DNA from 4 places in the Sideroxydans sp. CL21 genome. Region 2 is predicted to be linked to each of the others. Evidence: predicted binding sites of a transcription regulator. Region 2 holds the regulator's gene; each other region holds the start of a gene.
What was found. The regulator sigma-54, encoded in region 2, starts transcription at its own class of promoters, with help from an activator protein. The targets are predictions, from matches to a motif close to TGGCACNNTTCCTGCT.
Positions count from the first base shown of each region.

Region 1: QOY30_RS08410 (transglutaminase family protein) is a predicted target of sigma-54. The motif match lies at 2,134-2,149, and genes of this name have one in related genera.
Region 3: nirB (nitrite reductase large subunit NirB) is a predicted target of sigma-54. The motif match lies at 4,686-4,701, and genes of this name have one in related genera.
Region 4: glnA (type I glutamate--ammonia ligase) is a predicted target of sigma-54. The motif match lies at 5,756-5,771, and genes of this name have one in related genera.

Region 1 is NZ_LR699166.1:1,805,928-1,813,458, reverse strand. It holds gene gltX (glutamate--tRNA ligase) at 1-712, shown strand, start outside; tRNA gene QOY30_RS08425 (tRNA-Ala) at 770-845, shown strand; tRNA gene QOY30_RS08420 (tRNA-Glu) at 866-941, shown strand; gene QOY30_RS08415 (outer membrane beta-barrel protein) at 1,191-1,880, opposite strand; gene QOY30_RS08410 (transglutaminase family protein) at 2,193-5,585, shown strand; gene QOY30_RS08405 (circularly permuted type 2 ATP-grasp protein) at 5,686-7,140, shown strand; gene QOY30_RS08400 (alpha-E domain-containing protein) at 7,134-7,531, shown strand, end outside.
Region 2 is NZ_LR699166.1:435,337-442,867, reverse strand. It holds gene QOY30_RS02210 (KpsF/GutQ family sugar-phosphate isomerase) at 1-757, shown strand, start outside; gene QOY30_RS02205 (KdsC family phosphatase) at 754-1,275, shown strand; gene lptC (LPS export ABC transporter periplasmic protein LptC) at 1,275-1,862, shown strand; gene lptA (lipopolysaccharide transport periplasmic protein LptA) at 1,843-2,442, shown strand; gene lptB (LPS export ABC transporter ATP-binding protein) at 2,439-3,161, shown strand; gene QOY30_RS02185 (RNA polymerase factor sigma-54) at 3,199-4,638, shown strand; gene hpf (ribosome hibernation-promoting factor, HPF/YfiA family) at 4,655-4,978, shown strand; gene QOY30_RS02175 (PTS sugar transporter subunit IIA) at 5,035-5,490, shown strand; gene hprK (HPr(Ser) kinase/phosphatase) at 5,501-6,436, shown strand; gene rapZ (RNase adapter RapZ) at 6,438-7,283, shown strand; gene QOY30_RS02160 (NusG domain II-containing protein) at 7,286-7,531, shown strand, end outside.
Region 3 is NZ_LR699166.1:2,284,229-2,291,759, reverse strand. It holds gene QOY30_RS10660 (CmpA/NrtA family ABC transporter substrate-binding protein) at 1-1,226, shown strand, start outside; gene QOY30_RS10655 (nitrate/nitrite transporter) at 1,620-2,831, shown strand; gene QOY30_RS10650 (bifunctional protein-serine/threonine kinase/phosphatase) at 2,886-4,574, shown strand; gene nirB (nitrite reductase large subunit NirB) at 4,822-7,269, shown strand; gene nirD (nitrite reductase small subunit NirD) at 7,280-7,531, shown strand, end outside.
Region 4 is NZ_LR699166.1:40,675-48,205, forward strand. It holds gene xth (exodeoxyribonuclease III) at 1-362, shown strand, start outside; gene QOY30_RS00235 (alkaline phosphatase family protein) at 359-1,165, shown strand; gene ntrC (nitrogen regulation protein NR(I)) at 1,182-2,582, opposite strand; gene glnL (nitrogen regulation protein NR(II)) at 2,579-3,640, opposite strand; gene QOY30_RS00250 (DUF4124 domain-containing protein) at 3,678-4,154, opposite strand; gene glnA (type I glutamate--ammonia ligase) at 4,270-5,685, opposite strand; gene QOY30_RS00260 (cation diffusion facilitator family transporter) at 5,870-7,045, opposite strand; gene QOY30_RS00265 (rhodanese-like domain-containing protein) at 7,121-7,531, shown strand, end outside.

The sequences.
Region 1 (7,531 bases), 1.4 Mb from region 2:
CATGATCCTCGGTGACGACGGCACCAAGCTTTCCAAGCGCCACGGTGCGGTGAGCGTGATGCAATACGACGAAGACGGCTATTTGCCGGAAGCCGTCATCAATTACCTTGCGCGCCTGGGCTGGTCGCACGGCGACAATGAGGTTTTCTCGGTCGCACAATTCTGCGAGTGGTTCGATCTCGACCACATCACGCCTTCTGCCGCGCAGTTCAATACCGAAAAACTGAACTGGTTGAACAACCATTACCTCAAACAAACCGATAACGCCCAATTGGTGGAACTGGTTCGCCCTCGCCTCGAAAAACGCGGCATCAAAGTGTCAGCCAGCCCGGATCTGAGTGCCATTGTCGGCGTATATAAGGAACGTGTTGCCACGCTTAACGAACTGGCCGACGCAGCGGAAGTGTTCTACATCGATCTGCACCCGGATGCAGCCCTGCTTGATGCACAACTTTCCGCTGAAGCCATTCCTGCACTGCGCGACTTGTCGCAACTTTTCGCCACAGTGGCATGGGAAAACACTGCAATCAGCGCCGCCATCAAGGAAATCATAGTCAAACACGGCTTGAAGATGCCCAAGCTTGCCATGCCACTGCGCGTGATGCTCACCGGACAAACCCAGACACCTTCTGTGGATGCTTTGGTGACATTGTTTACGCGCGAGATGGTTCTGGCACGCATAGAAAAGAACCTCTCGAAAAAAACCGGCTGACTTGCTTTACAAGGTGGGGTGCCATCACTATAATGCGCGCTCTTTTCGGGGCACCCCGGGGGTATAGCTCAGCTGGGAGAGCGCTTGCATGGCATGCAAGAGGTCAGCGGTTCGATCCCGCTTACCTCCACCAAAAAGAAAAGTAACAACGAAGTCCCCTTCGTCTAGAGGCCTAGGACACCGCCCTTTCACGGCGATAACACGAGTTCGAATCTCGTAGGGGACGCCAAACAAAACAATGGCTTGCAGAGATGTAAGCCATTTTATTTTGTCCGTGCGTAATCTGTGTATTCAAAATTTACCGTACAATAAGTCAGATCGCCACTACTCAACGATTTATATGAGCCAACGGGCATAAATCAGTAGCACCCATGCTGAAGAAGCGAAACTGTAACCAGAAAGTGGCCGGGCTTTGAATCGGAAAAAACATTGCGGGCACTTGATTCAAGTGTCCGTCATTTTTGATAATTTTCCTGGGTCAGAATTTGAGAACAATCCCAACTGAAGCCAGCGAAAGCGCTATACGAGGGGGATTGGAAATTCCATAAGCGCTATATATGTCGTAAGAACCAAAATTTTCATATTGAGCTCGAATGGCAAAACTCTTACTCAATTCATATTGAACCCCGGCTCCATACGTCACAGAATTTTTGATTTGTCTGCTTATGGGCACGCCGTTAACTGAGATACCTTGCATGACTGCGCCAGTAGTATTCGAATTTGCATGGTAGCTTTCACTGAATTCAGCGCGAACGGTTCCTACTTTTCCGAAGAAAGAAAATCCGCCGGTGATCGGAACAGTCGCTGTTCCGGAAAATGCCCACCCGATTGCCTTGGTTGACCATGTGGCGAGTGTCCCAGCGAGCCCAGAGACGGTAGATATCCCTTCTCCTGTCGCATTTCCCAAGTCACCATAGCTGGCTTCAAACCCCCATATTGGAGTAAATCGATAGTTGTAGGCCAGACGTAAAGCGGTATGAGTTTCACTACAAGTACTGCCCGAACCCATAGCAACAGTAACCCAAGGTGAATCGCATGCATTTTTTGCTTTAGAGTACCCGCCGCTGAGAATAATGGATGAATTCGTGGTTTCGTTGTTAGCAAATGCGGGTGAAACTGCCAAACAACAAATCAATGCTATTGCATATGTCCTGATGCGTCTCGCCATTATTTGGTTTCCGATTTCAGTAGGTTAAGGTGATTATGAAAAGCTGCAGTCAAAAACGGCTTGAACCGTTCCACAAATTATTCGCGCCGGAGATTATCAGTAAAAACCGTTACGGGATATATGCCAAAAGGTATAGACCTATCCCTACCCCGTGCACAGATGAATGCACCAGCAAATGACACGGCGCCCTGAATAGGAGCATGAGTTTCACCCCTACCAGCCATGTGTGATGAATATTCATCAAAAATTGGCGTGGCTTGCTTCGTGCTTATACAGGAGGGATACCGATAATCCCATCCTGAAAGAGTTTCGATGACCATCCGCGTTGCGTTAAACCACCAGACAAGCTACAGCTTTGACCGTGCAGTCAATCTCTGGCCGCACGAGGTCAGGCTGCGTCCTGCCGCGCACAGCCGCACGCCCATACTCAGCTATTCGCTCAATATCGAACCTGCCGGTCACTTCCTGAACTGGCAGCAGGATCCTTTCGGCAACTGGGTCGCCCGACTGGTGTTTCCGGAGAAAGCGGAATCGCTGAAGATCACGGTCGATCTTGTAGCGGACATGACGGTCATCAATCCTTTCGATTTTTTCATTGACGAGTTCGCTGAAAATTTTCCATTTGAGTATCCGGATGGATTGAAACGCGAACTCGGTCCGTATCTTGAAGCCGAGCCAGCTTCCCCGTTGTTGGCCGATTGGCTTGACCGCACTAAGAAGGAGTTGCTCGGCAAGCCGCTGCGTACTATCGACATGCTGGTCGGCATCAACCAGCGCATCAAGGATGATGTGGGCTATATCGTGCGCCTTGAGGCGGGCGTGCAGACACCCGAGCAAACCCTGGAGCTGAAGCGCGGCTCATGCCGGGACTCGGCTTGGCTGCTGGTTCAGGCCCTGCGTCACCTGGGCCTTGCTGCGCGTTTTGCCTCGGGTTATCTGATCCAGCTGAAGGCCGATGTGAAGGCGCTCGACGGTCCTTCCGGCACCGATCACGACTTCACCGATCTTCATGCGTGGACTGAAGTCTATATTCCGGGTGCCGGTTGGATCGGACTGGATCCGACCTCCGGTTTGCTGGCAGGCGAAGGCCATATTCCGCTGGCATGCACGGCGATGCCGGCTTCGGCTGCACCCGTGATCGGCGTCACCGAAGTGTGCGAGACGCATTTTGATTTTTCGATGCAGGTGACGCGTATCCATGAAGATCCGCGCGTGACACAACCCTATACCAAAGCGCAATGGCAGGCGATACTCGACCTCGGGCATCAGGTAGATGCCGAGCTGATAAAGAACGACGTGCGCCTCACCATGGGCGGCGAACCTACCTTTGTGTCCATCGACGATATGGACGGCCCGGAGTGGAATTTCACCGCCCTCTCGGACAAGAAACGCGAGCTCGCGGGTGAATTGATCAACCGCTTGCAAGGACACTTTGCGCCGGGCGCCCTGCTCCATTTCGGTCAGGGAAAATGGTATCCGGGTGAACCGCTGCCGCGCTGGGCGCTGGGATGCTACTGGCGCACGGACGGCAAACCGCTGTGGAACGACCGCACATTACTGGTTACAAAAGACGGAGATGGTTCTCACAAAACAGAAGATGCGCTGCACTTCATGCAGCGTCTCACGCAAGAACTTGGGCTGAATGAACGCTTGGTGATACCGGCATATGAAGATGTGGCTCAAATTATCGATCAGGAACAGAAATGGCCCGAGAACTTGGACCCGCTCCATTCCGACCTGAAAAAGAGCGATGAGCGTCGTCGGCTGGCAAAACTGATCGAACGTGGTTTGGGCGAGGCGGTGGGTTATGTTCTTCCTCTCAAGGCATTGCCACCCAAGGTACAGAAGAGCGCTTCCAAAGCAGCGCTTGCGATGGGCTTCCGCTCCAGCGCCTGGCCGTTGCGGCGTGAACACTTGTATCTGATCGCGGGTGATTCGCCGCTGGGCTTGCGCCTGCCGCTCGCCTCGTTGCCCTGGGTTGCTCCCGCAGACAAAGAGGAAGAGTTCGGCCGCGATCCGTTCGATGCTACCGACGAAGCTCCCGATGCCGGTCTGCCTCAGAAAAAGCCGCAGGCTGCGGCCGATTCACGCAAAGGGGGTTACGATCCACGAGAAATCATCCACACTGCCCTGTGTGCAGAAGTACGCTCTGGTGTCCTGTGCGTCTTCTTGCCGCCGGTACCCTTGTTGGAAGACTTCGTGTCGCTCATCGCGGCAATAGAAGCCTGCGCTTCGGCATTGAAGTTGCCATTGCGGCTGGAAGGTTACACACCACCGTCAGATCCCAGGCTGAAAGAATTCCGCATCACGCCAGACCCCGGTGTGATCGAGGTCAATATCCACCCGTCCGGTACATGGGTGCAGTTGGTGCAGAACACGCAGACGCTCTACGAGGAAGCGCGCCTGACAAGACTCGGCACGGAAAAGTTCATGCTCGATGGACGCCATTCCGGCACAGGCGGTGGCAACCACGTCACCATAGGTGCAGCGACTCCGGCAGACTCGCCCTGCCTGCGGCGGCCGGATGTGCTGATGAGCCTGATCACGTATTGGCAGCACCATCCCGCCTTGTCCTATCTGTTCTCCGGCATGTTCATCGGCCCCACCAGCCAGGCCCCGCGAGTGGATGAAGCGCGCCACGAAAGTCTGTACGAGTTGGAGATTGCGTTCCAGCAAATGACGGAGCATTTGAAATCGGGCGAGGAGAATCTGCGGCCGTGGCTGGTGGATCGATTGCTGCGCAACCTGCTGGTCGATCATTCCGGCAACACGCATCGTGCCGAGTTCTGCATCGACAAGCTGTATTCGCCCGACAGTGCTACGGGGCGCCTGGGCCTGCTGGAGTTCCGCGGCTTCGAGATGCCGCCGCACGCGCAAATGTCGCTGCTGCAAATGTTGCTGCTGCGCGCACTGCTCGCTCGTTTCTGGCAGACGCCTTACCGCGGCAATCTCACGCGCTGGGGAACCGGGTTGCATGACCGTTACATGTTGCCGCACTTCGTGGCGCAGGACATGCGCGATGTCGTGCTGGATCTGCAACGTGCAGGCTATGACTTCGAGTTCGAATGGTTTGCACCTTTCCTCGAGTTCCGCTTCCCGCGCTTCGGCACGGTGGTCTATCACGGTATCGAGATCGAACTGCGCCAGGCGATCGAACCGTGGCATGTGCTGGGCGAGGAAGTCGGGGCCGGCGGCACGGCACGCTATGTCGATTCCTCGGTCGAGCGCATGCAGATCAAGGTGAGCCACATGAACGACAACCGGCATATCGTCACCTGCAATGGCCGTCCCCTGCCGCTGACGGCGACCGGCACGCGCGGCGAATATGTGGCCGGTGTGCGTTACCGGGCATGGTGCCCGCCTTCCGGCCTGCATCCGACCATCGGCGTGCAGGCACCGCTGGTGTTCGATCTGGTGGACAGTTGGAACGGCCGCTCCATCGGCGGCTGTACCTATCACGTTGCCCATCCCGGCGGGCGCAACTACGATACCTTCCCGGTCAATGCCAATGAAGCCGAGGCACGGCGCGTGGCGCGCTTCTGGAATCACGGCCATACGCCGGGCGAGATGCATGTCCGGCGCGAAGGGCGCAATCCCGATTATCCGCTGACGCTAGATCTGCGCCGTGCGCCGGAACCGATGATGGAAGGTGCTGCCGGCAAGGCCAGCGAGTTGATAAAGCCCGAGCAAAAGACAAAAAAATAGGGGTACTCCAATAAAGGAAAAGGAAATTTGCTGCTGTAAGTCCAAGTCGTGGCACGGTATTCGCTAAGCAATACTCAATACGTGGAATAAAGAACAGATCATGGAAATTTCCCTGTCGGAATATAAACGCATAACGGCCTACGATGAACTGTTCGATGCCAACTTGCGCCCGCGCAGCGCGGCGCAGCCCCTTTTCGACTACCTGAACTCGCTGGATGCCAACGAATTGCTGGCACGCCGCCAGGCGGTGGAAGCGAACATCATGGCCATGGGGATCACGTTTACCATCTACAGCGAAGCGGGCAACATCGACCGCGCATGGCCATTCGATGTCATCCCGCGGGTGATGAGCCGCACCGAATGGGACCCGATCCAGGAGGGGCTCAAACAACGCCTGACCGCGCTCAATCTGTTCATCAATGATTTGTACAACAAACAACAAATCATCAAGGATGGCGTGTTCCCGCGTGAAGTACTGGAAGGCTCGGTCAATTTCCGCCCCCAGTGCGTGGGTGTGACGCCCCGCTTTGGCGTGTGGGCACATATTTGTGGCACCGACTTGGTGCGCGACCGCGACGGTACGGTTTATGTGCTGGAAGACAACCTGCGCGTTCCTTCCGGTGTGTCCTACATGCTGGAAAATCGGCAGATCATGAAGCGGATATTTCCAGAGGTGTTTCGAACCACCTCGATCCTGCCGGTGGATGACTACCCTACCCAGCTTTACCAGACGCTGGCTGCATTGTCACCGCGTCCAGGCGACCAGCCGGTGATCGCCGTGTTGACTCCAGGCATCTACAACTCGGCCTACTTCGAACACAGTTATCTCGCCCAGCAAATGGGTGCCCATCTGGTGGAAGGACAGGACTTGCTGGTTGGCACCGACGACAGGGTGTACATGAAGAACATCTTCGGTTTGCAACAAGTGGATGTGATCTATCGGCGCATCGACGATCATTTCCTCGACCCGGAGGTGTTCAGTCCCGACTCCATGCTCGGCGTGCCCGGCTTGATGCGCGCCTGGCGCAAGGGAAACGTGGGCATTGCCAATGCGCCGGGCGCGGGCGTGGCGGATGACAAGGTGGTGTACGCCTTCGTCCCCCAGATCATCCGCTACTATCTGGATCAGGATCCGATCCTGGCCAATGTACCCAGTTATCTGTGCATGTATCCGGACCAATGCGAACATGTATTGAAGAATCTGGATAAGCTGGTGGTCAAGCCTGCCAACGAATCTGGCGGATACGGCATGATGATCGGCCCGCGTGCGGACGAAGCCGAACGCGCAAAGTTTGCGGATCTGATCCGTGCCAATCCGCGCAATTACATGGCGCAGCCAACGCTCGAGATATCCACAGCACCGACCCTGGTCGATGGAAAATTGGCCCCGCGCCATTTGGACCTGCGCCCCTTCATACTGCAATCGGAGAAGCTCTATGTGACGACCGGCGGTTTGACGCGGGTCGCGCTGCGGGAAGGATCATTGGTGGTGAATTCTTCGCAAGGCGGCGGCAGCAAGGACACCTGGATCGTAGAGGAGATGCCGTCATGCTAGCCCGTGCTGCTCAAAACCTTTACTGGATGGCGCGCTATCTGGAGCGCGCTGAAAATACCGCGCGACTCATCAACAGCACGACGGATGTGTTGCTGGATCTGCCGCACGGCGCTACGCTGGGTTGGGATACGCTGATCAAAGCCGTCGGGCTGGATGAATCCTTCAGCAAGCACTACACACAAGCCAACGAGGATTCGATCATGCGCTTCATGATCGAGGACGAACAGAACCCCAGTTCCATCCTGTCCTGTGTGAAGTACGCAAGGGAGAACACCCGCACTCTGCGCGAGTTGCTGCCCGAGGATCTGTGGGAATGTATCAACAGCTTGTATCTTTACCTTCGCGCCAATGCCAACCAGGCAACGACGAGCCGCCGTGAAAGATACCTGGT
Region 2 (7,531 bases):
TTATTTCGTGCACCCGGGCGAAGCCAGCCACGGCGATCTCGGCATGGTGACGGCACAGGATGTGTTCATCGCGATTTCCTATTCCGGCGAAAGCGATGAGCTGCTCACCATCGTTCCCGCCGTCAAGCGCCAGGGGGCGCACCTCATCAGCCTGACCGGCAATCCCCAATCCAGCCTGGCGCTGGCGGCGGATGCGCATCTCGACGGTTCCGTGGCACAGGAGGCCTGCCCCATGGGCCTCGCTCCCACGGCCAGCACCACGGCCGCACTCGCGCTGGGCGATGCGCTGGCCGTAGCCTTGCTCGATGCCAAAGGTTTCGGCGAAGAAGATTTCGCGCGTTCACATCCCGGCGGCAGCCTGGGGCGCCGCCTGCTTACCCATGTGAGCGACGTCATGCATACCAACGCCAGTATCCCGTCCGTTCCGAACAATGCGACGCTGGCCGATGCGGTGCTGGAGATTTCGCGCAAAGGGCTGGGCATGACCGCCATCGTGGACGACACAAAACATCTGCTCGGCATCTATACCGATGGCGACCTGCGCCGCACGCTGGAAAAGAAAGTGGACTTCAGCACCACGCCGGTCAACACCGTCATGTCGAAAAACCCGCGCTGCATTGGCCCCGACGCGCTGGCGGTCGACGCAGTGCAGATGATGGAGAAATACAACATCAGCCAGTTGCCGGTCGTGGACGACCACAAGAGACTGGTCGGTGCACTGAACATGCACGACCTGCTGAAAGCCAAGGTCATATGACGCTCGCCGAAAGAATCAAACCACTGCGCTTGGTCGCCTTCGATGTGGACGGCGTGCTGACCGACGGCGGGCTGTACCTTTCGGATTCCGGTGAAGAGTTCAAACGCTTCAATTCGCTCGACGGGCATGGCTTGAAAATGCTCAAGGCATCCGGGGTGGAACTGGCCATCATCACCGGCCGCACATCGCGTTGCGTGGAGCAGCGCGCAAAGAATCTCGGGATTGCGCGTTTGTATCAGGGCGTGGAAGACAAGCTCGCGGTAATGCAATCGCTGCTGGCGGAATTGAAACTGGCGCCGGAAGCCGCCGCCTTCATGGGCGACGACGTGGTCGATTTGCCGGTGATGCGCCGGGTCGGATTGGCCCTGAGCGTACCCGCAGCGCCGCAAGTGGTGCGCGACCATGCACATTACGTCAGCCTGCGCGAAGCAGGGCATGGCGCGGTGCGGGAAGTGTGCGAAATGATCCTTGGCGCGCAAGGCACATTAGACGCGCAACTCGCGCCCTACCTGAAGTGATGTTCGCTACCCGCGTCTTCGAAAAAGCCCGCTCATGGCTGCCCTTGCTGCCTTTGCTGCTGATGCTGGCGGCAACCTATTGGCTCAATTTGCAGGTGCAGCCGTTGCCGCAAGCGGAGAGCCAGCAGCGCCACGATGTCGACTACTATGTCGACAACTTCACTGCAACCTCGCTGAACATCCTGGGCCAGCCCCGCTTCATCCTGAAAGCAGAAAAACTGTGGCATTACCCGGACGACGACACCACACACTTGCAGATGCCGCACCTCACGAGTCTATCCCCCGGTCGTCCGCCGACGCTCACCACGTCTCTAACCGGGATGCTTACCAGCAAAGGCGACGAAGTGTACCTCTACGATGAGGTGCACATCGTGCGCCCTGCCACGGCCGACTCCCTCGAACAGGACTTCACCACCGATTACCTGCATGCCATCCCCGACCGCGACTTTGCCGAGACCGACCGGGCTGTGGTGATGAGCGACAAGTACAACGTCATCAATGCTGTCGGCATGCAACTCGATAACAAAGCGGGCACGGTCAAGCTGCTGTCGCACGTCAGAGCCACCCATGAGCCAATCCCGCACTAACGCCGCCGCGCTGTGCGGCCTGCTGCTCCTGATCTGGAGCGGCCTGCTGCACGCCGAAGATGCGGATCGCGACAAACCCATCCATCTGGAGTCGGATCGCGTCGTCGTCGATGACGTCAAGCAAGTCAGCGTGTTCGAGGGCGAAGTCGAACTCACCCAGGGAACGATCCGCATCCGGGCGGAAAAAGTCGTCGTGACGCAGGACAAACTGGGCTTCAAGCATTGCACCGCCACCGGACACCTCGCCAATTTCCGCCAGAAACAGGAAGGCACGGATCAGTACATGGAAGGTTACGGTGAACGAATCGTGTACGATACCCGTGCCGAGGTTGTCGATTTCTACGTGCACGCCCGCGTCAAGCGCGAACTGGACGATGTGCAGGGAGACCACATCGAGTACAGTACCCGTACCGAGGTGTTCAAGGTGTTTGGCGATCCCGCTCATGCCAACGACCCGAACAAGGGCCGCGTGCATGCGGTGATCCAGCCAAAAGCCGAAGAGAGCCCCGACAAACCCGCGCCCAAGAATGCGCCGCTCACCATCGAATCCAGCCCGACATTGACCAACGAAAAACCATGAGTGAACTCAGAACCGTCTCGCTGAACAAGCGCTATCGCGCCCGCACTGTAGTGCATGATGTATCGCTGTCCGTAAAAAGCGGCGAAGTGGTCGGGTTGCTGGGACCAAACGGTGCGGGCAAGACCACCAGCTTCTACATGATCGTCGGCCTGGTCGCTGCGGACGGCGGCGAGATATTCATCGACGACCAGGAAATCACGCACCTCCCCATCCATCGTCGCGCGCGCCTCGGTCTGGCCTATCTGCCGCAGGAAGCCTCCATTTTCCGCCGCCTGACCGTGACCGAAAACATCCGGGCCGTGCTGGAGTTGCAGGGTTATGCCGATGCCGAGATGGACCTGCGGCTGGAAGCGTTGCTGAACGATCTGCACATTACCCATATCCGCGACAATCCGGCCATCAGCCTGTCCGGCGGCGAACGGCGGCGGGTGGAAATCGCCCGTTCGCTGGCAACCGACCCGCGCTTCATCCTGCTCGACGAACCTTTCGCCGGGGTCGATCCCATCGCCGTGATCGACATCCAGAAGATCATCCGTTTCCTCAAGGAACGCGGTATCGGCGTACTCATTACGGACCATAACGTGCGCGAGACGCTGGGTATCTGCGACCGCGCTTACATTATCAACGCCGGTTCGGTAATGGCGGAGGGCAATCCCGACGAAATCATCTATAATGAGGGCGTGAGGAAGGTGTATTTGGGCGAACACTTCAAGCTGTAAAGATCAGGATAAAACCGCCACTCACCGAATAGCCACGATGAAACACTCTCTCCAACTCAGGCAATCCCAACAACTGATGCTCACGCCCCAGTTGCAGCAGGCCATCAAGCTGCTGCAACTTTCGACGCTGGAGATCAATCAGGAGACTGCGCGCCTGCTGGACGAGAATCCCTTCCTTGAGCGCGAGGACGACAGTACCAACCAGACCTATAGCGGCAACAGCAGCTCCGACATCCCCGCCCCTTCCGGCAGTACCGAAACGAGCAGCGCCCCTGCCGAAGCTGAATCACGCAAAGACGACGGCAACGAATGGCCCGAACCTACGTTCTCTTCATCGTCATCCTCGTCCGGCCCTGACGACGAGGACGACGGCTATTCCGAAGTCGCCGCCGAGAAACCCAGCATGCGTGAGCACTTGCTCTGGGAATTGAACATGAGCCAGATGGATCCGCGCGACAAGAAGATCATCGGACTACTCATCGACGCGCTGGACGAAAATGCCTACCTGTCGCAACCGTTGGAAGAAATTTTCGAACTGCTGCCGCCCGAACTGGACATTTCGCTGGACGATCTGGAAACGGCTCTGGTGCAGTTGCAATATCTGGATGCACCCGGTATCGGCGCACGCAACCTGAGCGAATGCCTGGCATTGCAACTGCGTGCCATGCCGGAAGATATACCGGGCCGCGATCTGGCATTGGCCATTGTCAGCGATCATCTGGACTTGCTGGCCGCGCGGGATTTCAGCAAATTGAAAAAGGCCCTGCGCTGCGACGATGACGCCTTGCGCTGCGCACAGGATCTGATCGTGCATCTGCAACCCAAACCCGGTTCGGCCTTCGAGCATCGTGCTGCGGACTATGTGGTGCCGGACGTACTGGTGGAACGCCACGGCGGCATCTGGCGCGCACGTTTGAATCCGGAAGCCATGCCGCGCCTGCGCATCAATCAGGTGTATGCCAACATCCTGCAACAGCGCAACGAGAAGAACGCGCAGGAAATGGCCGGGCAACTGCAGGAAGCGCGCTGGTTCATCAAAAACCTGCAGCAACGTTTCGAAACTATTTTGCGCGTATCGCAGGCCATCGTCGAAAGGCAGCGCCAGTTCTTCGAGCACGGTGACATCGCCATGCGCCCGCTGGTGCTGCGCGAGATCGCCGAACAACTCGAACTGCATGAATCCACCATTTCGCGCGTGACTACACAGAAGTTCATGCTCACCCCGCGCGGCATCTACGAATTCAAATACTTCTTCGGCAGCGGCCTTGCCACCGAAGCGGGCGGTGCGTGCTCATCCACCGCCATCCGTGCACTGATCAAGCAATTGGTCAGCGAGGAAGACGGGAAACACCCGCTCACCGACAGTCGCATGTCAGAAATCCTGGCACAGCAGGGCATTCTAGTCGCCCGCCGTACCGTGGCAAAATACCGCGAGGGGATGAACATCCTTCCGGTAAATCTTCGTAAATCACTCTAACCAAAAGGAGCAGGCCATGAACCTCAACCTCACAGGACGTCACCTCGAAATCACGCCGGCCATCCGCGAACATGTGCTCAGCAAACTGGACAAGGTCAAACGCCATTTCGACAACGTGATCGACATCAACGTGATCCTGTCTGTGGACAAGCTGGTGCAGAAAGCCGAAGCCAACGTCCATGTTTCCGGCAAAGCCATCTTCGCCGAAACCGAGGACAGCAACCTGTATGTGGCCATAGACGCACTGGTCGATTCGCTGGACCGCCAGGTGTTGAAACACAAGGAAAAGTACACCGCGCGTCGCCATGACGAAACCGGCAAGCAAAGCGCAGCAGACTGAAGCGATGCGGGGCAACCAGAAGTGGTTGCCCCGTTTTCTTGTTATGGTGAAATAGTATGAGCCTGATCAGCAAAATTCTAACCCCTGAATGTGTCCTGCTGGACAACGAGTCCACCAGCAAAAAACGCGTATTCGAACGTGTCGGCTTATTGTTCGAAAACACGCTCCATATCGGACGCAGCCAGGTGTTCGACAGCCTGTTCGCTCGCGAAAAACTAGGTTCCACCGGATTGGGGCAAGGAGTAGCCATCCCGCATGGCAGGGTGAAAGGTCTGCGCGAAGCTGCAGCTGCCTTCGTCAAAATGCAGAACCCCATCCCTTTCGACGCACCGGACGGATTGCCGGTGAGTTTCATTTTTGTGTTGCTCGTTCCCGAACGTGCAACCGACCTGCATCTGCAACTGTTGGGCGAATTGGCGCAGATGTTCTGCGACAAATCGTTCCGCGAAAAATTGCAGGCCACCGACGATACTGTCGCGATCCACAAACTCTTCGTCGACTGGCAGGGATAAGGAAATCCATATGGCTCAGGTCAACATCCAGCAACTCTTCGAGGACAAGCAGGAACGCCTGGGCCTGACCTGGGTGGGCGGCGCAAAGGGCGGTGACCGCATGCTTGAGAGCGAGATCGTCAACGCTTCCAACCGCGGCCTGATCGGCCACATGAATGTGATCCATCCGAACTGGGTACAGGTATTCAGCAGCACCGAACTCGATTATCTGCATGCGCTCTCGCCTTCCGATCTGGCCGTTACGCTGACGCAGTTGGAACAAAGCGAGCCTCTATGTCTGATCGTGGCGGGCGAGACCGAGATACCAAAGGGTCTGCTGGACTTCGCCAATCGCACCCATACCCCGTTGTTCCAGTCACCCTTGGGCAGCGTGCAACTGATGTGGATGATTCGCCACTACATCGTCAAGGGGCTGGCCGATTCGACCACGCGCCACGGCGTTTTTCTCGATGCGCTCGGCGTCGGCGTCATGATCACCGGCGACAGCGGCGTGGGCAAGAGCGAGCTGGCGCTGGAACTGATCACGCGCGGTAGCGGACTGGTGGCCGACGACATCACCGAGTTGTATCGCATCTCGCCGGAGACGCTGGAAGGACGCTGCCCGGAATTGTTGCGCGACTTCCTGGAAGTGCGCGGCCTGGGCATGCTCAACATTCGCACCATGTTCGGCGAGACAGCGGTGCGCCGCAAGAAGAGCCTCAAGCTGATCGTGCATCTTTATCGTCCGCCGCACGACGACCTTTCCAAACTGGAGCGCCTGCCGACTTCCGGCTTCGAGGAGATCATGGGCGTCAAAATCAGCAAGGTCGAGCTGCCCGTGATGGCAGGCCGCAACCTCGCCGTGCTGGTGGAAGCCGCGGCTCGCAACTTCGTGCTGCAGCAGCGCGGGATCAACACCATGCAGGAATTCATTTCGCGCCAGGAAATTCTGATGCGGGGGGCGTGACGTGCAGTTATTTTTGATCAGCGGCTTATCCGGTTCCGGCAAGAGCGTCGCGCTCAATGTGCTCGAAGACAGCGGATATTACTGCGTGGACAATCTGCCTGCCGAACTGCTGCATGTGCTGACGAACAACCTGAAACTGGCAGGCGTGCAAAAAGTCGCCGTCAGCGTCGATGTGCGCAGCGGCAACAGCGTCGTGCTGCTGCCGCAATACATCGAGAAACTCAAGCAGCAGGATATCGATGTGCATTTGCTGTTCCTCGACGCAAATAATGAGACGCTGGTCAAACGCTTCTCCGAAACACGCCGTCTGCATCCCCTGAGCGATGGCGTGAAGACGCTGCCGGAAAGCGTCACTCTGGAGCGCGAATTGCTGGCCGAGATTGCCAGCATCGGCCATCACATCGACACCAGCGACCTCAATGCCAACGCCTTGCGCGCTTGGATCAAACAGTTCATCGCGCTGGATCGCGCGCGCCTCACCCTGCTGTTCGAATCGTTCGCGTTCAAGAACGGCTTGCCGCTGGATGCCGATCTGGTTTTCGATGTGCGCTGCCTGCCCAACCCGCATTACGACCCTGTGTTGCGCCCTTACACCGGACGCGACAAGCCGGTGATCGATTTCCTGGATGGCACGCCGCTCGCGCAAAAGATGTATACCGACATCCGCAACTTCATCGAGAACTGGCTGCCCAGCTTCATCGCCGACAACCGCAGCTACCTCACCGTTGCCATCGGCTGTACCGGCGGACAGCATCGCTCGGTCTACTTCGCCGAAAAGCTGGCGCAACATTTCAAATCGCAGCAACAGGTCCTGCTGCGCCATCGCGAACTCACGCAACAAGCCTGACCGTGCTGCAACATATCAAGCCCGGCGACTACCTCACTTTGCTTGTCGGCGGCCTGTGTACCATTTGGATAACGGTTGCTGTCTGGTCCGGCGGACCGGCAGACAAGGCCCTGATCCGCAGCGGCGGCAAAGTATTTCTTGAAGTGCCGCTGTCGCGCGACCAGCAGATCGAAGTGCCCGGCCCGCTCGGGACCAGCATCGTTACCATCGAAAAGCGCAGGGCACGCATCACCTCCGACCCCAGCCCA
Region 3 (7,531 bases), 1.8 Mb from region 2:
AATTGGCGAAAGAATCGGGAGCGGATTCAGATGCAGCGGGAGTCACGGGCGAGGAGCCGATGGGAACGCGGTCATCCGCATGGATTGCCGGCTCGGATGCGCCCGAATTGAATGAAGTCAAAATCGGTTTTATTCCGCTCACCGATTGTGCGTCGGTGGTGATCGCCTCGGTGATGAAATTCGACGAGAAATACGGCATCAAGATCGCTCTTTCCAAAGAGGCGTCGTGGGCGGCGGTGCGCGACAAGCTGGTCAGCGGCGAACTGCACGCCGCCCAAGTGCTGTACGGACTGGTGTACGGCGTGCACCTTGGCATAGGCGGACTCAAGAAGGACATGGCGGTGTTGATGAGCATCAACAACAACGGCCAGGGCATCACGCTTTCCAACAGGCTGCGAGACAAAGGCGTGACCACGGGGGAATCGCTGAAGATGCTCATCGGTACGGATAAGCGCGACTATACCTTTGCGCAGACCTTTCCGACTGGGACACACGCCATGTGGCTTTACTACTGGCTGGCCAATTACGGCATCGACCCGTTCAGGGATGTAAAGAATATCGTCGTGCCGCCGCCGCAAATGGTGGCCAACATGCGGGTCGGCAACATGGATGGATTCTGTGTCGGCGAACCCTGGAATAACCGCGCCATCGCCGACAAGATCGGATTTTCGGTGGCGACGAGCCAGGATATCTGGAAAGACCATCCGGAAAAAGTCCTGGGCACCACCGCGGAGTTTGCCCATCAATATCCAAACACCGCGCGGGCTTTGATCATGGCCGTGCTGGAGGCCTCCAGGTACATAGATGTCATGGCCAACCGCCGGACAGTCGCGGAGATCATCGCCGACAAGTCCTATATCAACTGCCCGGTCGATATTATCAATCAACGTATGGAAGGTCACTACGAGGACGGTCTCGGCAAGAAATGGGACGACCCGAATTACATGAAATTCCATAACGAAGGTGCGGTCAACTTCCCCTATCTGTCCGATGGCATGTGGTTCCTCACGCAGCACAGGCGCTGGGGCCTGCTCAAGGAAGATCCGGATTATCTGGCGGTCGCCAAACAGATCAACAAGATCGGGCTGTATATGCAGGCCGCGGCGCAAGTCAAAGTGCCGGTCCCCGGGGATGTCCTGCGTACTTCAAAGCTGATAGATGGAACAGTATGGGATGGCAAAGACCCCGGGAAATATGCAGCCAGCTTCAAGGTGAGGGCGGGATGAGCGGTCCCGCGCAAATCTCAGCTGAAATCCTCATTAGCGTGCACAGAACCGGGGAAACGCACCAAAAGATTGCGGCCCGAGTAGCGCCAGATCTGAATAAGCAATCCTGATCATTACGAATCCCCCTGAATCTATTGGGTGCGGATCTCAATGCCGGTCCTTGGCACAAGTATTGCTGCGTAATCCTATAACCGGATCAATGACGATCTGACTAAAGTTCAAATGGACAAAGGCGTCCCACTGCGCAACCGCGCAGTTGGACGCCTTTTTCATTTGCCGCTTTGTTACAGCTTTTATCTCTTTCAGGAACGGTGTGGTGTTTGATTCGACCATCGCGCAGGGCTTGGTCGATGGACCTGGAATTTACGCGTAATGTTATCAAGGAGAATCGAAATGGCATCAGGATTTTGGCAGGCAGGACACAGGCCGACATTGTTTGCGGCATTCTTGTATTTTGATTTGAGTTTCATGGTGTGGGTAATACTCGGCCCGCTGGGTGTTCAAATCGCCAACGACCTCGGACTCTCGGCGGCACAAAAAGGCCTTATGGTGGCGACACCGGTATTGTCGGGAGCGTTGTTGCGCATTGTCTTGGGCATGCTGGTGGATCACCTCAAACCCAAGCTGGCCGGAGCCATCGGCCAAGTAATCGTGATTGCGGCGCTGGCGATTGCATGGTTCCTGGGGGTACATGACTTCCAACAAGTACTGGTGCTGGGTGTGATGCTGGGCGTTGCAGGCGCGTCGTTCGCGGTAGCTTTGCCTCTGGCTTCGCGCTGGTATCCTCCTGAACATCAGGGCACCGCGCTTGGCATCGCCGGGGCCGGGAATTCAGGCACCGTATTGGCTGCCTTGTTTGCCCCGCTGTTGGCAACATATTACGGGTGGCAGAATGTGCTTGGCATGGCCGCAATACCATTGACGGTCGTGTTTTTCGTTTACTTGGCCATGGCAAAAAACAGTCCGAACTGTCCGCCGGCGAAATCGGTCGGGGATTATTTCGCTACGCTGAAAGATAAAGATGCCTGGTGGTTCATGTTCTTCTATAGCGTGACGTTCGGCGGATTTGTGGGACTGGCTGCATCGTTGACGATCTATTTCAATTCACAGTATGGATTAAGTCCCGTGATTGCGGGTTACTTCACCGCGGCCTGCGTATTCGCGGGATCCATGGTTCGCCCGATCGGCGGCATGGTGGCCGACAGGATCGGCGGCATTCGCTCCTTGACCACCATGTATTTGTTGGCGGCCGTCTTTCTGGCGATCGTGAGCGTGGGATTGCCGCAGGCATGGATGGCACTCGTGGTTTTTATCGCAGCGATGCTAGCACTCGGCATGGGCAACGGCGCGGTGTTCCAGCTTGTGCCGCAACGTTTCCACAAGGAAATCGGCGTAATGACCGGACTGGTCGGCATGGCAGGCGGCATCGGCGGGTTCTATCTGGCATCGAGTCTGGGTTATGCCAAGCAACTGACCGGCAACTACCAGTACGGTTTCCTGATATTTTCCGGTCTGGCTCTGCTGGCCCTGGCCGGGCTTTCCAGCGTCAAGACTCGCTGGCGTACCACATGGGGGGCATCACATTTGACTGCCGCGAAAATCTGATTGAAATCAGGTTGCCTTCAGATGCTCCGGGGGTGATTTGCTTCGAAGGGGAATATGACACTTGAAATCTTGAGCGCCTATGCGAGCGAAATCGGGACGAGAGCTTCCAACGAAGACTTCTGCGGCATTGTTACGCCGCAAGGGAGCGTACTGGAATCCAAGGGGATAGTGGCTGCGCTTGCCGACGGCGTGGGTAGCAGCGGCGGCGGGCGGGAGGCTGCTGAATACAGCGTGCGCGGATTGCTGGCAGACTACTATGCAACTCCCGATACCTGGTCGATTCCCTATGCGCTGGAACGTGTATTGCGCGCGATCAATCGCTGGTTAATCGCGCAGAGTTTTTCGCAATACGATACTCACCGATTGCTGAGCACGCTCAGTACCCTGGTATTGCACGGCGATCGTTTTGTGGTTGCGCATATCGGGGACAGCCGGATATATCTGTTGCGCGACCATAAGTTGTGCCAGTTGACGGTTGATCACGTCTGGGACAAACCGGAGATGCAGCATGTGCTGAAACGCGCCATGGGTTTGGATCGACATCTGGTGCTGGATTACCATGAAGACACGCTGCAAGCCGGCGATGTCTTCCTGCTGGCGTCAGACGGCATTTGGGAAGTGTTGGGCGACAGGACGATTCAGGCATTACTCGATGCGGAACAGGAGCCGCAGCAGGTCGTGAACAACCTGGTTGCACAGGTTTCAATAAAAAAAGGGCAGGATAATGCCACCGCGATGGTGATCAAGATCTGCAGCCCCGGCACCACCGGTCGCCATTATGCCAGCGCGGAAGCCATCCATCTGGCGGTACCCGATCTTCTTGAGGCAGGACAGGTGTTCGATGGTTTCGAGATTCTGAAGTTGCTGCATGAATCCCAGAATTCGATGCTGTACCAGGTTCGACGGGTGGCTACAAAACAACTGCTGGTGCTCAAGACATTGCCTCCGGCATTGCGGGATGACCTGCCGTGCCGGGAAGGCCTGTTGGTCGAAGAGTGGCTGGCCAAGACCATCGTGTCGCACCATTTTCCGCAGGTGATCCCCCTGTCGGGCAAAGAGCGCCACTTTCTTTACTATGTGATGACCTTCCATGAAGGTGCGACGCTGCAACAGCATCTGCAGCATGACCGCCATTTTTCGATTGCCGAGGCAGTACAGATCGGTATCCGGCTGGGAAAGGCGCTGGGTTCCCTGCATCGCATGAACATCATTCATCGCGATATCAAGCCGGATAACATCCATCTGGATACGGAAGAAAAATTGCGTCTATTGGATCTTGGCGTAGCGCTGAACCCGTCGACGATGCGTTCAGCAGGCCGGCCGGGTACGCCGAGTTTCATTGCGCCGGAATTGTTTGCCGGAGAAGCGGCGTCGTGCCGGAGCGATCTGTATGCGATCGGGGTCACGCTGTACCATCTTCTGACGCGCAAGTATCCCTACGGCGAAATCGAACCATTCCAGCATCCGCGTTTTACGGAGCCGATCCCGCCATCGCGCTATCGTCCCGACATTCCGCAATGGTTGGAGAACATCCTGCTGAAGGCGGTCGCCAAAAAACCTGAGCAGCGTTTCGAAACAGCCGAGGAATGGGTGGTCTCGCTTGGCAAGGGCGAATACAGCGATTCCGAACCTTACCGGCGGCCATCGTTGGCCGAAAGCGATCCGTTGAGGCTGTGGCAGATGATACTGGCGATTTCCTTGTTGACGAATCTATTGATGTTGTATTTGCTGTTAGCCCGATAGCAGCGTGCATACAGCCGCCCAATGCGGACAGGCCGCACCAAAATAAAGTGCGGCGCACTAAAAGGATGCGTTTATTTGCATGGAGATTCCAAAATCGCCAATGAATTCAAATGGCACATGAATTGCTTAAGTAAAGATTGAGTAATCATTCTTGCCCAATGGCGGGCGGAAAAATATTTTGAAACACCGACAAAGGCGTCGTTCCGGCATGAGGGCCGGACGACGCCTTTTTTATTGCGAGGATGGCATGAAGACAACAAAGAGAAATCGACTGGTGGTGATCGGCAACGGCATGGCGGGCATACGCACCCTGGAGGAACTGCTCAAGATGTCCTCGGGCGAATTCGACATCACGGTGTTCGGCGCCGAGCCGCAGCCCAATTACAACCGGATACTGCTGTCGCCGGTGCTGTCCGGCGAGATGTCGTTTCAGGATACGATACTGAACGACTGGAGCTGGTATGAGCAGAACCATATCACCCTGCATGCGGGGAAAACGGTGACGAGGATCGACCGGGTCGGCTGCACGGTCGAAACGATGGACGGGATGATCGTGCCCTATGATCGCCTGCTCATCGCAACGGGTTCCAATCCGATCATGCTGCCGGTTCCGGGTATCGACCTGCCCGGTGTGCTGAGCTACCGCAGTATCGTCGATGTGGAGAGCATGCTGGGCATGTCCGGTGCTGGCAAGCGCGCGGTCGTGATCGGAGGTGGCCTGCTCGGGCTGGAAGCGGCAAACGGCCTGTCGCTGCGCGGCATGGATGTGTCGGTCGTGCACCTGTGCGAATGGCCGATGGAGCGCCAGCTGGACAAGGTTGGTGGCGACCTGCTCAAGGACGCACTGGAAAAACGCGGCCTGAAGTTTTATCTGTCGCGGCAGACCGAGGCCATACTCGGCGAGACGGCCGTCACAGGTCTGCGCTTCAAGGACGGCGAGGAGATCCCGGCCGATATGGTCGTGATGTCGGCCGGCATCCGACCCAATATCGCGCTGGCCAAGTCGGCCGGAATTCACTGCGAACGCGGCATCGTGGTCAGCGACACCATGCAGACTTACGATCCGAAGATATATTCGGTGGGGGAGTGCGTGCAGCATCGCGGACAAACCTACGGGCTGGTCGCACCGCTGTTCGAGCAGGCAAAAGTCGCTGCGAATCATCTCGCCCGTTATGGCGGGATGCGCTATGAAGGTTCCTCGGTATCGACCAAGCTCAAGGTGACGGGCATCGATCTGTTCTCTGCCGGCGACTTCAACTCCGGCGCACTGGACGAAGAGTTGCTGCTGCAGGATTCCGCACGCGGCGTGTACAAGAAACTGGTGCTGCGCGACAACAAGTTGCGCGGCGCGGTGATGTACGGCGACACGGTCGACGGCCCCTGGTATTTCCAGATGATGCGCGACGGAACGGATGTGTCCGAATTGCGCGAACATCTCCTGTTCGGGCAGGTGCATATGGGGGATTCCGGCCTCGGCGGTGTATCGAGCGTGGCGAACATGCCGGATACGGCCGAGATCTGCGGATGCAATGGCGTATGCAAGGGCGCGATCGTGAATGCCATCGTCGACAAGAAACTGTTCACGCTGGAAGAAGTGCGCGCGCACACCAAGGCATCCGCTTCGTGCGGCTCCTGCACCGGACTCGTGGAAGCGCTGTTGGCGAACACGGTGGGCGGCGACTATTCCGCCAAGCCCAGCAAGAAGCCGATCTGCGGCTGCACCGAACACGCGCACCAGGATGTGCAACAGGCCATCCGCGAGCTCGGCGTGAAGACCATCCGCGACCTGATGCAGGCATTGAATTGGAAGACACCGGACGGCTGCCATGTGTGCCGTCCGGTGCTGAACTACTATCTGCTGGCCGCATGGCCGGGCGAATACGAAGACGACAGCCATTCGCGCTTCGTCAACGAACGCGTTCATGCCAACATCCAGAAGGACGGCACGTATTCGGTGATACCGCGCATCTGGGGCGGCGTCACTTCGCCCTCGGAATTGCGCTCGATCGCGGAGATCGCCGAACGCTATGAAGTGCCCACCGTCCACATCACCGGCGGACAGCGCATCGGCCTGTACGGGATCACCAAGGAGAATCTGCCCAAGATGTGGGGCGAACTGGTCGAGGCCGGATTCGTTTCCGGCCATGCATACGGCAAGGCATTGCGCACGGTGAAGACTTGCGTGGGCTCCGACTGGTGCCGATTCGGCACGCAGGATTCGACCGGCCTGGGCATCAAGGTCGAGAAGATGACCTGGGGTTCCTGGACGCCGCACAAATTCAAGATCGCCGTTTCAGGCTGCCCGCGCAACTGCGCTGAAGCCACCATCAAGGACTTCGGCGTGGTGTGCGTGGATTCCGGTTACGAGATACATGTGGGCGGGAACGGCGGCGTCAAGGTTCGCGTCACCGATTTTCTGTGCAAGGTCGAGAACGAAGCGGACGTGCTGGAGTACTGCGGCGCGTTCATGCAACTCTATCGCGAAGAAGCCAACTACATGGAACGTACTGCCCCGTGGATAGAGCGCGTCGGGCTGGCCTATATCAAACAGCACGTCGTCGAGGATGCGGCGGAGCGGCGCGAACTGTACGCGCGCTTCCTTGAGTCGCAACGCTACTCGCAGGACGACCCGTGGAAAGAACGTGCCGAGGGGAAAGACGCTCAGGAATATACCCCGCTTGCCACCATCGAATAAGGAGAACGCAATGAACTGGATACAAATTGGCAGGCTGGAAGATATACCCCGTCAGGGTTCGCGCGTGATCAATACCGCGTCCGGCGAGATCGCCCTGTTTCGCAGCGTGGACGACCAGGTGTTCGCGCTGGGCAACCGTTGCCCGCACAAGGGCGGGCCGCTGGCGCAAGGCATCGTGCATGGCAAGCGCGTCACCTGCCCTTTGCACAGCTGGGTGATCGACCTGGAATCGGGCTCCGCCGTCGCGCCAGATGTGGGCTGT
Region 4 (7,531 bases), 390 kb from region 2:
AATTAGTCAGGTACCCCAAACTCGCCTTGCTGGGCGACTACAATATCGCGCCGGAAGACCGCGATGTGTACGATCCGGTCGCCTGGAAAGGCAATGTGCTGGTCAGCGAACCGGAACGTGCGGCGTTCCAGGGCATGCTGCAATTGGGCCTTGTCGATACTTTCCGCATGTTCGAGCAGGAAGAAAAAAGCTATTCATGGTGGGATTACCGCATGATGGCGTTTCGTCGCAACATGGGACTGCGCATCGACCATATCCTTGTCAGCTCAGGTCTGCAGTGCAAGGGATGTCATATCGACAAGGCACCGCGAAAATTGGAACGTCCGTCCGATCACACACCTGTGGTAGCGGAAGTCGCGTGAAAAATTACTGGCTGCTGTCGCTGCTGTTGCTTGCGCATCCTGTCATAGCAGGAGAGCTGCCGCGCCCGGATCACATCGTCATTGTGATCGAAGAAAATAAATCGTTTACGCAGATCATCGGCAACCGGGAAGCGCCCTATATCAACGCGCTGGCCCAGCGCGGGATGTTGTTCACGCAGTCCTACGGTGTGACGCACCCGAGTCAGCCTAATTACCTGGCCTTGTTCACCGGTTCGACCCGCGATATTGCCAGCGATGTCTGCCCGCTTGAACTCGGCGGCGACAATTTGGCCGCTGCGTTGCAGGCTAAAGGATCCAGCTTTGCCAGTTATGCGGAGTCGATGCCGGAAACCGGTTACGAAGGTTGCATGTACGGTGCGTACATGCGAAAACACAATCCGCTTGCCAACTGGAAAGAGCTGAAGCATCTCAATCAGCCCTACAGCGCGTTTCCACAACATTTCGAGAATCTTGCTACGGTTTCGCTGGTGATTCCGGATCAGCGCAACGACATGCACGATGGCAGCATCGCGCAGGGCGACGACTGGCTGAAACAACACATCGAACCCTATCTGCAATGGGCGATGGCGCACAACAGCCTGATGATCCTGACTTGGGACGAAGACGACGGCACTGCCAACAACCATATCGTAACCATCATGATCGGTCCCATGGTCAGGCGCGGCAGCAACGCTCAGCGCATCAACCACTACAACATCCTGCGCACGATTTCAGAGATGTACAGCCTGCCAAGCCTGAATGAAAGTGCCCATGTCCAGCCGATCATCGGAGTGTGGCAATAACGGCTAAATCGTTGTTCTATTCGTTTGCGCTGTCCAGTCCCAATTCCTGAATCTTGCGCGTCAATGTATTGCGCCCCATGCCGAGCAATGTCGACGCGTCGATACGGCGCCCGCCGGTATGTTGCAAAGCCTGGGTAATGAGCGTGCTTTCGAATTGCTTGGTGAGGTTATCAAGGATATTGGGCTCGTTGCGTTGCAGGGCCAGCGCAACTTGCTGTGCAAGCGCAGTGCGCCAGTCCTGATTGAGCGTGGTGCTGGCGTGCGTGTCACGCCATTCCGCGGGAAGGTCGGCGATTTCCACCGTACGAGTGGGTGTCATGACGGTGAGCCAGTGACACAGGTTTTCCAGCTGGCGCACATTGCCCGGGATATCCTGGGCAGCGAGGTAGTTCAGCGCGGCTTCGCTCAGGGTCTTTTGTTCCACACCCAGTTCTTTCGCACTCTTCTGCAGGAAATATTTTGCCAGCAAGGGGATGTCCTCGCGCCGTTCGCGCAGAGGGGGAAGGCGCAGGCGGATGACATTCAGGCGATGGAATAAGTCCTCGCGGAACAGGCCCTGCTTCACGCGCTCGTCCAGATTCTGGTGCGTGGCGGCGATGATGCGCACGTTGGCCTTGATCGGCTGATGTCCACCGACGCGATAAAAATTCCCGTCCGACAAAACACGTAACAAGCGGGTTTGCAGCTCGGCCGGCATATCGCCGATCTCATCGAGAAACAGCGTGCCGCCTTCGGCCTGTTCGAAACGTCCGTGCCGCGTGGTGGTTGCACCGGTGAATGCGCCGCGCTCGTGCCCGAACAGTTCGGATTCCAGCAGGTCCTTGGGAATGGCGGCGGTATTGATCGCGACGAAAGGTTTGTCCGCGCGCGGGCTGTGGCGGTGCAAAGCTTGTGCGACCAGTTCCTTGCCGGTGCCCGATTCGCCGTTGATGAGCACGGTGGCATTGGATTGGGCCAGGCGCCCAATGGCACGAAACACTTCCTGCATGGCGGGGGCATGGCCGAGGATGTCCGGAGCAGCCTGTGCGTCGTCCGATTGGGTGCTCTTGCGCAGGCTTTGCTCCAATGCGCGCCGTATCAGCTCGACCGCGTGATTCACATCGAAAGGTTTGGGCAGATATTCGAATGCGCCGCCCTGAAAAGCCGACACCGCACTTTCCAGGTCGGAATAGGCGGTCATGATGATGACGGGCAAATTCGGAAAATCGTTGCGAAGTTTCTGCAGCAATTCCAGTCCCGAGCTGCCGGGCATGCGGATGTCGCTGATCACCATCTGCGGCAGGTTGCCGGGAAGTTCTGCCAGTGCCTCGTCGGCGGAAGCAAAACTCTTGTATTCGATCTCTTCGCGCGCAAGCGCCTTTTCCAGCACCCAGCGGATTGAGCGGTCGTCGTCGATGATCCAGACAGGTTTGGTCATGTTTGTTTCCCTAAATGTGTGAGCGGCAGTATCACGGTGAAGCAGGTACGTCCGGGTTCGCTTTCAAATTCAATACTGCCCTGGTGCTGGCTGACAAAATCCTGGGCCAGGGTAAGGCCAAGCCCGTGGCCGTCGGCGCGGCCTGATACCAGCGGGTAGAATATCTTGTCGCGCAAATGAGTGGGGATGCCGGGGCCGTTATCGATGATCTGCACCATCACAGCGAGGCGATGCAGTTTCTTCATCAGGGTGACTTGGCGGGTGATACGTGTGCGCAACAGGATCTGCCCTTTTCCATGCATGGCCTGTGCCGCGTTACGCACGATGTTGAGTACAACCTGAATGAGTTGTTCCTTGTCACCATGCAGTTCCGGCAGGCTCAGGTCATAATCGCGCTGGATAAGCAGCCCTTCGGGCAATTCGGCCAGCACTACACTGCGTACGCGTTCCAGAACTTCATGGATATTGAGCGCACTAAAATGGGGCGCGTGTTGCGGAGTGAGCAATTTTTCCATCAGGGAACGCAAACGATCGGCTTCCTGGATGACCACCTGGGTATATTCGCGCAAGGCTGGCTTTTCCAGTTCCTGTTCCAGTAGCTGCGCCGCGCCGCGTATACCTCCCAGCGGGTTCTTGATCTCGTGCGCCAGATTGCGCAACAACAGCCGGTTGGCCTGGGTCTGATCCAGCATCTGTTCTTCGCGCGCCAATTTCAGCGGGCGGTCGATAGTGTGAAATTCCAGCAACAATGCGTAAGGGCTGAGCTGCAGCGGAGTGGCGGTACAGCTCAGGTGCAGTTTGTTCCCGGTAGCATGCGTGCTGAGTGTAAGTTCATGCTCGATGTGGCTGGCGTGGGTGGCAAGTGCGTACTGGATTGTTCCGAACAGTTGTTCGGTGGATGTAAAAGCATATTGCAGCGGATGACCGATCAGGTTGGTGTTGCTCAGTCCGAACAGATGTTCGGCAGCAGGGTTGATATAGGCGATACGCGACTGATCGTCCAGCAGGATGACTGCAGTGGAGAGATGTTCTAGCGAGGGAAGGTTAGCGGTTGACATGACTAACTACAAAGCAGAAAACATGCCATGCAATTTGCTAATTGAGGTGGGAAAGTTCGGTTTTAAGCGCTTCGATATTTTTCTCGTGCGAGGTTACGTCTTCCTGCAAGTTATTCACTTTCTCTTGATATTTGGCGACATCGGGGGTCGGCTGCCCGTTCGCATCTTTGAACATTTCGGGAAAGTTCTGGCCTTCTTTCTGTTTGGCGCGAGCCTCCTCAAGCGCCTTCTCTTCGGTCGCCAATTCGTCTTCCAGTATTTTTCGGCGGGTGTTGTCGCGACGGTTCTGCGTTTCAGAATTTACGCGGAAATCGGATGAACCTTCACTGTTGCGCTGTTTCGGCGGCGGGGCCATGGTTGGCAGTGGTTCGAGGTGGAGTTTCTTTGCACCCTTGATGGGAACGCTCGAATAAGTAACATGACCATCTTCATCCACACGCTTGTAAATATCTGCATGGGCGCCAATAGCAAATGTCGCCGAGCAACACAAAACGAACAGATGACGTAGTTTCATGGTTGTACCCGAGTTGCGATGAAGAGAGTATAGGTTAAGGTTCGCGCGCTGAGAAGACTGCCATAAAAAGAAACGGGGCCATGAAGGCCCCGTTCTTTATACCACAACCATAAACTTACAGGCTGTAGTACATGTCGAATTCGACAGGGTGAGTCGTCATGCGGAAGCGGGTGACTTCTTCCATCTTCAAATCGATGTAGGCATCGATAAAGTCATTGGAGAAAACTCCGCCACGGGTCAGGAACTCGCGATCCTTGTCCAGGTATTCCAGGGCTTGCTCGAGGCTGGAACACACGGTTGGGATCTTTGCGTCCTCTTCCGGCGGCAAATCGTACAGGTTCTTGTCTGCCGGATCGCCGGGGTGGATCTTGTTCTGAACGCCATCCAGGCCGGCCATCATCAGAGCGGTGAAAGCCAGGTATGGGTTTGCAGTCGGATCCGGGAAGCGTGTTTCGATACGGCGTGCCTTGTCGCTTTGCACGTAAGGAATACGGATCGAAGCAGAACGGTTACGTGCTGAGTAGGCCAACTTCACCGGAGCTTCAAAACCGGGAACCAAGCGCTTGTAGGAGTTGGTGCCGGGGTTGGTGATTGCGTTCAGTGCACGGGCGTGTTTGATGATGCCGCCAATGTAGTACAACGCAAACTCGGACAGGCCGGCGTAACCATTGCCGGCAAACAGGTTCTTGCCGTCTTTCCAGATCGATTGGTGCACATGCATGCCGGAACCGTTGTCGCCGACGATGGGCTTAGGCATGAAGGTCGCTGTCTTGCCGTATTGGTGCGCGACGTTTTGCACAACGTACTTCAAAGTTTGCGTCCAGTCGGCACGTTTTACCAGCGTGCTGAACATGGTACCAATTTCACATTGTCCGGCAGTAGCCACTTCGTGGTGATGAACTTCGACCGGGATGCCGATTTCTTCCAGCGCAATAACCATGGCAGCGCGGATGTCGTTCAGGCTGTCTACAGGCGGGACAGGGAAATAACCGCCTTTGACTGTAGGACGGTGGCCGGTGTTGCCGCCATCAAAATCGTGACCGCTTGACCATGCAGCTTCTTCGGAATTGATCTTGACGGAACAGCCGGACATGTCGACTTTCCATTGTACGGAGTCGAATATGAAGAACTCGGGTTCAGGGCCGAAGTAAGCGGCATCGCCGAGTCCGGAAGACTTCAGGTACGCTTCTGCGCGTTTGGCGATAGAGCGCGGGTCACGGTCATAGCCCTTGCCGTCCGATGGTTCGATCACGTCGCAAGACAGCACGATGGTGGGTTCGTCGAAAAACGGATCAACGTAGACAGAGTCGGGATCCGGCATCAACAGCATGTCGGAAGCCTGAATGCCTTTCCAGCCGGCGATGGAAGAACCATCAAACGCGTGGCCTTCTTCAAATTTTTCCATACCGAAAGCGCTGATTGGCACACCAACGTGCTGTTCCTTACCACGGGTGTCAGTGAAACGAAAATCCACGAATTTGATGCCTTGTTCTTTGACTAGCTTCAGAACGTCGGCGGCTGTTTTAGACATACTCGAATCTCCCAAGAAAAATTAAACGATACTTTTGAAACAAAAAGGTTGGTACGACGGAACAGAAAGCAGCAGAAACCGTGCCATTAGCAAAATACTGCAAGAGGCACATTGTGCCATATTTGCCTGAGGGATGGGCATGCAACTCGCGCCCACGAATGGGGCGCATCCCAGCCGCTATGCACTAGAATGGTGCGCCGGATTGATAAAGGTGGATGCTGCGGAAATAGGGGTCGTTTGCGGTGATGGCGAGGCATTTATTGCGCAACGTATCGAGGGGTGCCTGGGTATCGATTAAAAGTTCCGCTTCCACTTTGCCAGCCAAATAATGCAGAACGATACGCGTGGAGGGTGGCAACGATTCTCCTAAACGGTTGGTAAGGTGCGCCAGCAACAGATGACGTTGCGGCAAATGGGCATTGGGTTTGGCTTGTACGTCATCCTCCGAGTCGATATGTACCATCACATCCATTACATGGTGGCTCTTCAGGACAGCCGCACGCGCAGCCTCGGCAATGTAATGCCCTTCCGAAACACTGATTTTGGGTTCGACGATGATGTGCGCATCTACCAGGGCGTTGTCTGCCATCTTGCGTGTGCGCAGGTCATGCAGTCCAATCACACCGGGCACTGCCTTCAAAGTATTACGGATTGCACGAACTTCAACTTCGTCCAAACCTGTATCGATCAATTCAGCCAGGGCATCCCGTGCAAACTGGATGCCCATATAAGCGATCATCACACCGACCACCGCTGCCGCAACCAGATCGAGAAAGGTATAGCCCAGCAGGTTACCGATGATGCCAATGATGACAACCAGCGAAGAAGCAGCATCGGAACGGGCATGCCAAGCATTCGCAACCAGCATCTGCGAACGAACGCGCTGAGCAATCGCGAGCATATATCGGAACATGCCTTCCTTTGCCGCCAGCGCGACAATGGCCACCCACAAAGTCACCGGATGCACAGATTGAACCTGTTCCGGATGTTGCAGGCGCATCCCCGCGGCAATCAGCAAGCCGATGCCCAGCGCCGCAAGGCTGGCGCCCAGAATCAACGAAGCGGCAGTCTCGATGCGTGCATGCCCATAGGGGTGTTCCGCATCGGCGTGTTTGTTGCCGTGCCGGTTGGCAAACAATACCAGTACATCGGAAAGCAGATCGGCAAGCGAATGCAGGCCGTCGGCCATCAGTGATTGCGACTTGCCGAAGAAACCGGCAAGCATTTGAGTAATGGTCAATCCCAGATTGATGAAGATGCTCATCCAGGTGCTTTTACGGGCGGCGGCAAAACGAACAGGATGGGCAGGCTCGAAAGCAGCGGACTTGTCGTGGGAATGAGATGCTGTGTGATTTTTCATGGCTGTTGGGATAGTATGCAACCGTGCAGTGCAGGATAGCACTTGCATGTTAAAGGATAAATACGGGTAAACGAAATGGGAAAGATCACCGAGATTTTAAATGCTGCCCAACAACGCGGGAAGGACCTTAACCTGCCGTACGCAGGTGCCCTGACACCGGAAGAGGCATATGAGTTGATGCGTTCCGCTCCCGGAGCAAAGCTGGTCGATGTGCGCAGTCGTGCAGAGATCGATTGGGTCGGGCGCGTTCCCGGTGCGGTGGAGATCGAATGGGCGACCTATCCCGGCATGAAACAGAATCCGAACTTCCTTGCAGCGCTGGAACAGCAGGTCAGCAAAGAAGCGTTGGTCATGTTCATCTGTCGAAGCGGTCATCGTTCACAGGGCGCGGCCATGATCGCCACTCAGGCCGGATACGGCGATTGCTATAACGTCCTGGAAGGCTTTGAGGGAGACAAAAGTCCAAGCAACCAGCGCAATGTACTT